Regions from separate parts of the Microbacterium sp. MDV22-iso44 genome, predicted to be linked through region 1. Evidence: predicted binding sites of a transcription regulator. Region 1 holds the regulator's gene; the other holds the start of a gene.
What was found. The regulator HrcA, encoded in region 1, represses chaperone genes, less so after heat shock. The targets are predictions, from matches to a motif close to TTNGCACTCGNNNNNNNCGAGTGCNAA.

Region 1 (4,790 bases):
GCTCGGGTCGAGGCCCTGGCCCGATCTCGCCATGCCGATCAGCTCGTCCACGAGCTCGTGGGCGCGCGCGACGGCGCCCTCGTCACCGGTCAGGGTGATCTCGTTGCCGCGGACGTGTACCTGCACGTCCGGGTGTTCGCGTTCCACGGTGCGCAGCAGACGGTCCTGCGGACCGAGCAGCTGCACCATGGCGACACCGTCCGCGTAGATGTGCGCGACGGTGGGTTCGGCGCTGTCAGCCACCGAGGCTCCCTTCCGTGAGCCCGCCGCCCAGCACGTGTGCATGGACGTGGAACACGGTCTGTCCGGCGTCGGGGCCGGTGTTGAACACGAGTCTGAAGTCGCCGCCGGCGTGTTCGGCGGCGACACTGTTCGCGAGGCCGACCAGCTCGGCCAGGAGGGCGGGGTCGCCCGCCGCGAGCTCGACCACGTCGCGGTAGTCCTCGGTCTTGGGGATCACGAGGAGATGGACGGGCGCCTGCGGGGCGATGTCGCGGATCGCGAACGCGTTGTCGGTCTCAGCGACGATCTCGGAGGGGATCTCACCCCGGAGGATGCGGGTGAACACCGATGGCTCGCTCATCCTCCCAGTCTACTCAGCGCCTTCCCGCGTCGGTCGGGTCCGGTTCACCAGCGGCCGAGGGCCGCATTGACGACGGCGAGGGCCGCCGGCCCCGCCGTCGAGGTGCGCAGCACAGTGTCGCCGAGCCGCACGAGCGTCGCACCCGCCGACTGCAGCAGGTCGAGTTCCTCGGGCGAGATGCCCCCTTCGGGTCCCACGACGAGGATCACGTCGCTCGCGTCGGCCGCGTCGATCTCGATGCGCGACAGCGCAACGGATGCCGTCGGCTCGAGCACCAGCATCCGTGCGTTCTGGGCGAGTGCCGCCAGTTGCCGCGTGGAGACCGGCTGGTGGAGTTCTGCCAGCCACGGCCGATGCGCCTGCTTCGCCGCCTCACGGGCGATCGTCTCCCAGCGTGCGACGCCCTTGGCGACCTTCGGACCCTCCCACCGCGAGACAGAGCGGGCCGCCTGCCACGGCATGATCGCGTCGACCCCGAGCTCCGTCGCCGCCTGGACGGCGAGCTCGTCGCGATCGCCCTTCGCGAGGGCCTGGACGAGGACGGTGCGCGGCGACGCCGCGGGAACCTCGGCGCGGGTGGAGACCTCGACCGAGACCTCTTTGGGCGCGGCGGCCGAGACCGTGCCGGTCAGCCACACGCCGCGGCCGTCACCCACCGTGACGTCCTCCCCCACCCGGATGCGACGGACGGCCGCGGCGTGGTGCGCCTCGGCCCCCGTCAGCCGGACGACATCGCCCGGGCCGGCGGCCCCGGCATCCTCGATCAGGAAGTGGAGGGCCACGATCAGCGCTTGAACTTGCCGCGGAGCTTGGAGAACAGACCCGGGTGGAACTCCGCCAGATGAGGCGGGGCCGGACGCATCCGCTTCGCGAGCTCCTGCACGAGCGCCCGCGACTTCGGGTCGAGGTGCGAAGGCGTGACGACCTGCACGCCGACCCGGAGGTCGCCGCGCTGGTCGCCTCGGAGAGGCGTGATCCCCCGACCGCGGATGGTGAGCTCGTCGCCCGCCTGGACCCCGGAGCGGATGTCGAGGTCGACGGATCCGTCGAGAGACTCGATGGTCACACTCGTTCCCAGGATGGCATCGACCATCGAGACCTCGAGGGTCGCGAGTAGGTCGTCGCCGTCGCGGCTGAAGACGTCGTGCGGGGCGACGGTGACCTCGAGGTACAGGTCGCCGTTCGGGCCGCCGGCGGGACCGACCTCGCCGGACCCGGGGAGCTGGAGTCGAAGACCGGTCTCGACGCCGGCCGGGATGTCGATCGACACGGTGCGACGTGCACGCACGCGGCCCTGGCCCTGACAGGTGGAGCAGGGGTACGGGATGGTCGTGCCGTAGCCCTGGCACGTGGTGCAGGGCTGCGAGGTGACGACGTTGCCGAGGAGGCTCCGGACCGTCCGCTGGATCTGGCCCGATCCGTGGCAGATGTCGCAGGTGACCGGCTGGGTGCCCGGCTGGCAGCACGAGCCCTGGCAGGTCTCGCAGAGGACCGCGGTGTCGACCTCGATGTCGCGGTGGACGCCGAAGACGACGTCGCCGAGGTCGAGGTCGACGCGTACGAGCGCATCCTGGCCCCGCTCGCGGCGTGACCGCGGACGGCCGGCGCGGGTTCCGCCGCCACCGCCGAAGAAGCTCTCGAAGATGTCGCTGAAACCGCCGAAGCCGGCACCTGCACCGGCTCCGCCGAAGCCGCCTCCGTCGCCGCCCGTGTCGTAACGCTGGCGCTGGTCGGGGTCGCTCAACACGTCGTAGGCGTGCGTCACGAGCTTGAACTGCTCGGAGGCATCCTCCCCCGGGTTCACGTCCGGGTGCAGCTGGCGCGCCAGACGCCGGTAAGCCTTCTTGATCTCCTCAGGGCTCGCGTCGCGCGCGACACCCAGGACCTCGTAGTGGTCAGCCACAATCACCTCTCCGGCCCGCGGGCCGATTCGTTCAGCGCGACGTCTCGTCTTCTTCGAGCAACCGCGTCAGATAGTGCGCGACGGCGCGGACCGCCGCGAGATTCGTGGGGTAGTCCATGCGTGTGGGACCCAGCACGCCGACGCGGGCGTGGGACCCGCCGGCGTCGTAGTCGCTCGCGACGATGGATGCCTCGGACAGCCCGAACGGCTCGTTCTCGCGCCCGATGCTGGTCGCCAGCCCGCGGTCGTCGGCGACCATCTCCCCCATGAGCCGCAGCAGCGTCACCTGCTCCTCGATCGCCTCGAGGAGCGGGTAGATGCTGCCGCGGAAGTCGGATTCCCGGCGGGCGAGGGTCGCGGACCCCGCCATGACCATGCGGTCCTGGCGGAACTCGTCGAGCTCCTCGCCGATCGCGCGCAGCACGACGCGGCGGTTCTCCTCGCGCGGGACCGGGGTCTCGTCCTCGAGGATGCGCGCGATCGCCGCCGCGCCGTCTCGGACACTCTTGCCCGTGAGCAGCGACGCCATCGCGAGCTTGAGCTGCGCGGCCTCGTCGGCTGACGGCTCGGACGACAGGAGCACGACGCGCTGCGACACTCGGCCGGTGTCGGTCACGACGATGATGACGATCCGCGGCCCGCCGAGGTGCACGACCTCGACGTGCGAGACGTTCGCCCGCGCGAAGGACGGATACTGCACGATCGCGACCTGACCGGTCAGACGCGTCAGGGAGCGGACGGTCCGGACGAGCAGGTCGTCGAGGTCACCGGTGTCCTCGAGGAAGGCGCCGATCGCGGAGCGCTGCGCAGAGGTGAGGGGGCGGACGTCGGCGAGGTGGTCGACGAAGACGCGGTACCCCTTGTCGGTGGGTACACGGCCCGACGACGTGTGGGGCGCGGTGATCAGCTCTTCGTCTTCGAGGAGCGCCATGTCGTTGCGGATGGTTGCCGCGGAGACGCCGAACTGGTGACGGTCGACGATCGCTTTACTGCCGACCGGCTCGCGCGTGTCGACGTAGTCCTGGACGATCGCACGCAACACCTGAAGACCGCGTTCCGAGACCATCACCCCTCCTCCGCTGGCACTCTCGTTCTGGGAGTGCCAATTCTACCGCGCGAGAAGCGATCTGCTCGGATCACTCGGTGAGTGCGCGGACGACGGCGTCGGCCAGCAGCCGTCCGCGACGCGTCAGCACGATGCGTCCCCGCACGGCCGAGGCGCCGTCGACGAGTCCGTCGGCGATGAGGGATGCCACGTTCCGCCGCCCCGCGACGGTCGCCTCGTCGACCGCGACGCCGTCCACGATGCGCGAGCGCAGCAGGATGACCTCGAGGCGGCGGGCCTCGGCATCCGGTCGCTCCCGTCCCGCCGCCGGGGACTCCCCCAGCGCCAGGCGCTGCGCGTACGCGGCGGGGTGCTTGACGTTCCACCAGCGCAGCCCGCCGACGTGGCTGTGGGCACCGGGGCCGTAGCCCCACCAGTCCTGACCCCGCCAGTACGACAGGTTGTGGCGGGAGCGCTGGGCGGGAGTCGTCGACCAGTTCGAGACCTCGTACCAGCCGTAGCCGGCTGCCGCGAGCAGCTCGTCGGCGAGCTCGTACATGTCGGCCTGCAGGTCGTCGTCGGGGGCGGGTACCTCGCCGCGGCGGATCTGACGCTCGAGCTTCGTTCCGTCCTCCACGATGAGCGCGTACGCCGAGATGTGATCAGGTGCGAGCGCGATCGCCGTCTCGAGCGAGGTGCGCCAGTCCTCGAGCGACTCCCCGGGCGCGCCGTAGATGAGATCGAGGCTGACCGCGAGCCCGGCCTTCCGCGCCGCCGCGACGGCCGTCGCGATGTTCGCGGGGTCGTGCGTGCGGTCGAGTGCCGCGAGGACGTGCGGCACGGACGACTGCATCCCGATCGAGAACCGTGTGACGCCGGCAGCGGCAAGGGTCTGCGCGACCTCATCGGTCAGCGTGTCGGGGTTCGCCTCGACCGTGACCTCGGCGCCGTCCGCGAGACCGAAGGTTCCCCGGATGCCGTCGAGCATGCGCGCGAGGTCGCCCGGCGGAAGGAGCGTGGGGGTGCCACCCCCGAAGAACACGGTGCGAGCCGGACGCAGGGGTCCCTGTGCCGCGAGGACCTCACGGGACAGCGCGATCTCGTGGAGCACCTCGTCGGCGTAGGCGTCCTGGCGTGCACCGCGCAGCTCGGTCGCGGTGTACGTGTTGAAGTCGCAGTATCCGCAGCGGACCCGGCAGAACGGCACGTGCAGGTACACGCCGAAGTCGACGTCGGGATCCACCGGCACGTCGTGCGGC
Region 2 (4,790 bases), 760 kb from region 1:
CCCCTCCCGGAGGAGGGGCCCTTCGTGCTGGCTGTCAGCGCTGGATCAGAAGTCCATGCCGCCGGTCGGGTCGCCGGCCGGAGCCGCCGCCTTCTCGGGCTTGTCGGCCACGACGACCTCGGTGGTGAGGAACAGGCCGGCGATGGACGCCGCGTTCTGCAGCGCCGAGCGGGTGACCTTGGCCGGGTCGATGATGCCGGCGGCGAACATGTCGACGTACTCGCCGGTCGCCGCGTTGAGGCCCTGGCCCGCGGGGAGCTCGGCGACCTTGTTCGAGACGACACCCGGCTCGAGGCCGGCGTTGAGGGCGATCTGCTTCAGCGGAGCCTGGATGGCGACCTTGACGATGTTCGCACCCGTCGCCTCGTCACCGACGAGCTCGAGCTTTGCGAACGCCTTCTCGCCGGCCTGGATGAGCGCGACGCCACCACCGGGGACGATGCCCTCCTCGACGGCTGCCTTCGCGTTGCGGACGGCGTCCTCGATGCGGTGCTTGCGCTCCTTGAGCTCGACCTCGGTCGCGGCTCCGGCCTTGATGACGGCGACGCCACCGGCGAGCTTCGCGAGGCGCTCCTGGAGCTTCTCGCGGTCGTAGTCGCTGTCGGTGTTGTCGATCTCGCGGCGGATCTGGGTCACGCGACCCTCGATCTGCGCTGCGTCACCGGCACCCTCGACGATGGTGGTCTCGTCCTTGGTGATGATGACCTTGCGCGCGCGGCCGAGCAGGTCGAGGGTGGCGTTCTCGAGCTTGAGACCGACCTCCTCGGTGATGACCTGGCCACCCGTGAGGATCGCGATGTCCTGCAGCTGGGCCTTGCGGCGGTCGCCGAAGCCGGGAGCCTTGACGGCAGCCGACTTGAAGATGCCGCGGATCTTGTTGAGCACGAGCGTCGCGAGAGCCTCGCCCTCGACGTCCTCGGCGATGATGAGGAGCTCCTTGCCGTCCTGGATCACCTTGTCGACGACGGGCAGAAGGTCCTTGATGTTCGAGATCTTCTGGTTCGCGATGAGGATGTAGGGGTCCTCGAAGACGGCTTCCTGACGGTCGGCGTCGGTGACGAAGTAGGGGTTGATGTAGCCCTTGTCGAAGCGCATGCCCTCGGTGAGCTCGAGCTCGGTGCCGAAGGTGTTGGACTCCTCGACGGTGACGACGCCTTCCTTGCCCACCTTGTCGATGGCCTCGGCGATCAGGGCGCCGATCTCGGGGTCGGCAGCCGAGATGGATGCCGTCGCCGCGATCTGGTCCTTGGTCTCGATCTCCTTCGCGCCGGCGAGCAGCTCGTCGGAGAGAGCCTTGACGGCCTTCTCGATGCCCTTCTTGAGCGAGATGGGGTCGGCGCCGGCTGCGACGTTGCGCAGACCTTCACGCACGAGCGCCTGGGCGAGGACCGTAGCGGTCGTCGTACCGTCACCGGCGACGTCGTCGGTCTTCTTGGCGACCTCCTTGACGAGCTCCGCGCCGATCTTCTCGTACGGGTCGTCGAGCTCGATCTCCTTGGCGATCGACACGCCGTCGTTCGTGATCGTGGGGGCGCCCCACTTCTTCTCGAGCACGACGTTGCGGCCGCGGGGGCCGAGCGTCACCTTGACGGCGTCGGCCAGGGTGTTGAGGCCGCGCTCGAGGCCGCGGCGGGCCTCTTCGTCGAAAGCGATGATCTTTGCCATAAGTGTGTCGTCCCTCCCGGACGTGAGGTTCAGTACCGTGCCCCCAGGGGCTGGGAGCGGGATCGTTCTGGCACTCAGGATGAGTGAGTGCTAAATCATTCTGGCACTCGACCATAGGGAGTGCAAGCCGTGAGGCCGCGACCCGCGCTACCGTGGTCGGCGCCGCGCCGATGCCGACGACGGCGTCCGATGCCCGGGGTGCCGAACGGGTTCAGACCTACGAGAGGGGATCGTTCCGTGAACCGTGACGACGTGCGACGGGCGCTGCGGGAAGCCACTGTCGCCGCCTTCGACGAGACGATCGAGACCCTCACCGGCGATCGGGTGTACGCGGTCGCCCTGACCACGGACGACGGGGCGATGAGCGCCGGGCTCTGCATCACCACCGTCGAGCACTACCAGTCGAAGAGGTCGAAAGCGGATGCCGCCGGCGACCTCGCCTCCCCCGGGTACGACGCCTATTTGCGGTGGGACACCGCCGAGTGGCGCGACGAGCTGGCGGGCTGGGAGCACTTCGCACTGATCTCCCGGGTGCTCGAGGACTCGTCGGACGACGCCGACGGCTGGTTCGAGGAACACATCGATGCGCTGATCGCCGCCCTCGCGCACCTGCGGGCCGAGCGCGCAGAAGCGCTTGCCGGAGTCACCCTCTTCGTCTCCGTCACCGACAGCGACGAGACGGAGGCCATCGAGAACCGCTCCGCCCGAGAGCTGAATCCGCCCGAGCTGAGCGGACGCTTCCTGAGCCGATACGAGACCTGACAGGCGTCAGGCGACGACGCGGACGGACTCGGCCTGCGGGCCCTTCTGCCCGGCGCCGACGGTGAACTCGACGGCCTGCCCCTCCTCGAGGACCCGGAAGCCCGACATGTCGATGTTGGAGTAGTGGACGAAGACGTCCTGTCCGTCACCGAGGGTGATGAAGCCGAAGCCCTTCTCGGCGTTGAACCACTTGACGGTTCCCTGGGTCATGCGAATCTCCTGAAGCTGTGGGACATCGAAATGCTAGCCACGGCTCCGCGCTCGCAGACGCCGTTCGGGACTTTGTTGACGCCCCCGAACCGAAGTGTTTACGGCGTCGAAACACGCCGCCGGGAGGGCGACGTGTGCTCCGTCATTCGCTGCCGAAGTCGAGGCCGACCACGACGACCAACTGGGGCCGGCTCGCGCCGTCCGCCGCCGTCGTCTCGGGCGGCGCGACGACCTGATACGTGTCGTCGAGCGACACCTCGGCGCCGCCGATCGCGTCCGCCAGTCCGCGGGCAGCCGCTTCGTCCGCTGGTTGCGCGTAGTAGACAGTGGTCGTCGGGAAGTCGGTGGAGCTCGCGTTGCTCACCTCGACGTCGGCGTCGGCCCAGCCCGCGGCGATGACCTGATCGCGGATCCGGGCACCCAGGCCCGTCTCGGCCGTCGCGTTCAGCACGAGGACCTGGTACGAGGTGTCGACCTTGGGAGCGACGACCTGGGAGGTGCCGCTGGGCCCGGCCGCCGGCCCGAAGGAGAGGCGTCCTGTCGAGAGCAGCGTGCCGAAGACACCCGCGGCGACGATCGCGACGGTCGCGACGGCAGACCAGAAGACGATGAGCCCGATCCGGAGCCGGGGGTTCTCGGCGCGGTGCGCGCCGACTCGCGACACGTTCGGGGAGACGTCGTCGAAACGGTCGGTGGCGGCGGGACGACCCGTCGAGGCGGAGAGGGCCGTCGGGTCGGGCTGCTCTTGCTCAGGCGGGGATGTCGGAGACGGCACCCGAGGATCCTATCGGGCGGAGGCCGGGAGGATCCTGGCGCGGCTGCGGCGCTCGCGCTCCTGGTCGGCGTGGAGACGCCGGAGGCGGTGCACCAGGACCGGATCGTGGGCGACGGCATCCGCGGACTCGAGAATGCGTCCGAGGAGCTGGTAGTACCGCGCGGGCGTCAGCGAGAGCTCCGCTCGGAGTGCTTCCTCCTTGGCCCCGGAGTGACCGTGCCACCGCGCCTCGAAGTCGAGGACGGCTCGGTCGCGGTCGGAAAGGGGCACTCTCCCACCGTACGACCGTCATCGGGCGACACCGCGGAACATCCGGGCGGTTCGTCCGGTTGAATAGGACGAGGGAAGGAAGAACACATGAGCTATCGCGTGGAGAAGACCGACGAGCAGTGGCGTGAGGAGCTGACGCCCGAGCAGTACGCCGTCCTGCGCCAGGCCGGCACGGAGCGCGCCTGGACCGGTGAGCTCCTCGACGAGGAGCGGGCCGGGTTCTACACCTGTGCCGCGTGCGGGTCGGAGCTGTTCCAGAGCGGCACGAAGTTCGACTCGCACTGCGGGTGGCCGAGCTTCTACGAGTCCGTGCGCCCCGAGGCGGTCGAACTCATCGAGGACAACAGCCACGGCATGGTGCGCACCGAGGTGCGCTGCGCCAACTGCGGATCGCACCTGGGGCACGTGTTCCCCGACGGTTTCGGCACGCCGACCGGTGACCGCTACTGCATGAACTCGCTGTCGCTGTCGTTCACCCCGAAGGGCGACGGGGCCTGATCCGTCGCGGCGCTCAGCGCCGCACGCGCCAGAACGCTGCGACCGACACCGACGCGAGACCGATCACGACCGTGATCGCCTCGACGAGGAGACCGGGCCCGGCGGGCGCAGGCCAGAGGGCGTCGAGGACCAGCGAGGCGACGAGCTGGCCCGAGACGGCCGCCAGGCCGAACAGCAGGACACCGGTCCGCGCCACGATCGCGGCCGACATGACGATGTATGTCACACCCAGGACGCCCCCGAGGTAGAGCCACGGCTCACCCGGGGGCGTTGCGGGTGGTCCGCCTACGAGGGTAACGATGACCGCCAGTACCGTGAGGATGACGGTGCCGACGACGAAGTTGACGAGCGTCGCTGTCAGGGGCGTACCCACGCGGGCGCGCAGCCTGCCGTTGGTGGCCTGCTGCCACGCGAGGCCGACACCCACGAAGACCGGCAGGATCACCATCCACACCGGTACCCCGGCCAGTCCGTCCCCGGCGATCAGCATGACGGCCACCGCACCGAGCGCGAGCACCCCGCCGACCACGCGCGGTACTGTGACGGCCACGACGCCTCCCGGGCCGAAGCCGATCCGGTCGAAGACCAAGCCGCCCACCGTCTGCCCGGC

Region 2: the regulator HrcA is predicted to act here: its motif matches at 1,733-1,759, upstream of groL (chaperonin GroEL).

The regions. Positions count from the first base shown of each region.
Region 1 is NZ_JBZVWS010000001.1:237,116-241,905, reverse strand. It holds gene AC4NN1_RS01170 (PhoH family protein) at 1-285, opposite strand, end outside; gene AC4NN1_RS01165 (histidine triad nucleotide-binding protein) at 236-583, opposite strand; gene AC4NN1_RS01160 (16S rRNA (uracil(1498)-N(3))-methyltransferase) at 628-1,365, opposite strand; gene dnaJ (molecular chaperone DnaJ) at 1,368-2,486, opposite strand; gene hrcA (heat-inducible transcriptional repressor HrcA) at 2,518-3,552, opposite strand; gene hemW (radical SAM family heme chaperone HemW) at 3,623-4,790, opposite strand, start outside.
Region 2 is NZ_JBZVWS010000001.1:997,105-1,001,894, forward strand. It holds gene groL (chaperonin GroEL) at 46-1,665, opposite strand; gene AC4NN1_RS04930 (DUF4303 domain-containing protein) at 1,903-2,427, shown strand; gene AC4NN1_RS04935 (cold-shock protein) at 2,434-2,637, opposite strand; gene AC4NN1_RS04940 (LytR C-terminal domain-containing protein) at 2,780-3,412, opposite strand; gene AC4NN1_RS04945 (DUF3263 domain-containing protein) at 3,422-3,682, opposite strand; gene msrB (peptide-methionine (R)-S-oxide reductase MsrB) at 3,770-4,180, shown strand; gene AC4NN1_RS04955 (DMT family transporter) at 4,194-4,790, opposite strand, start outside.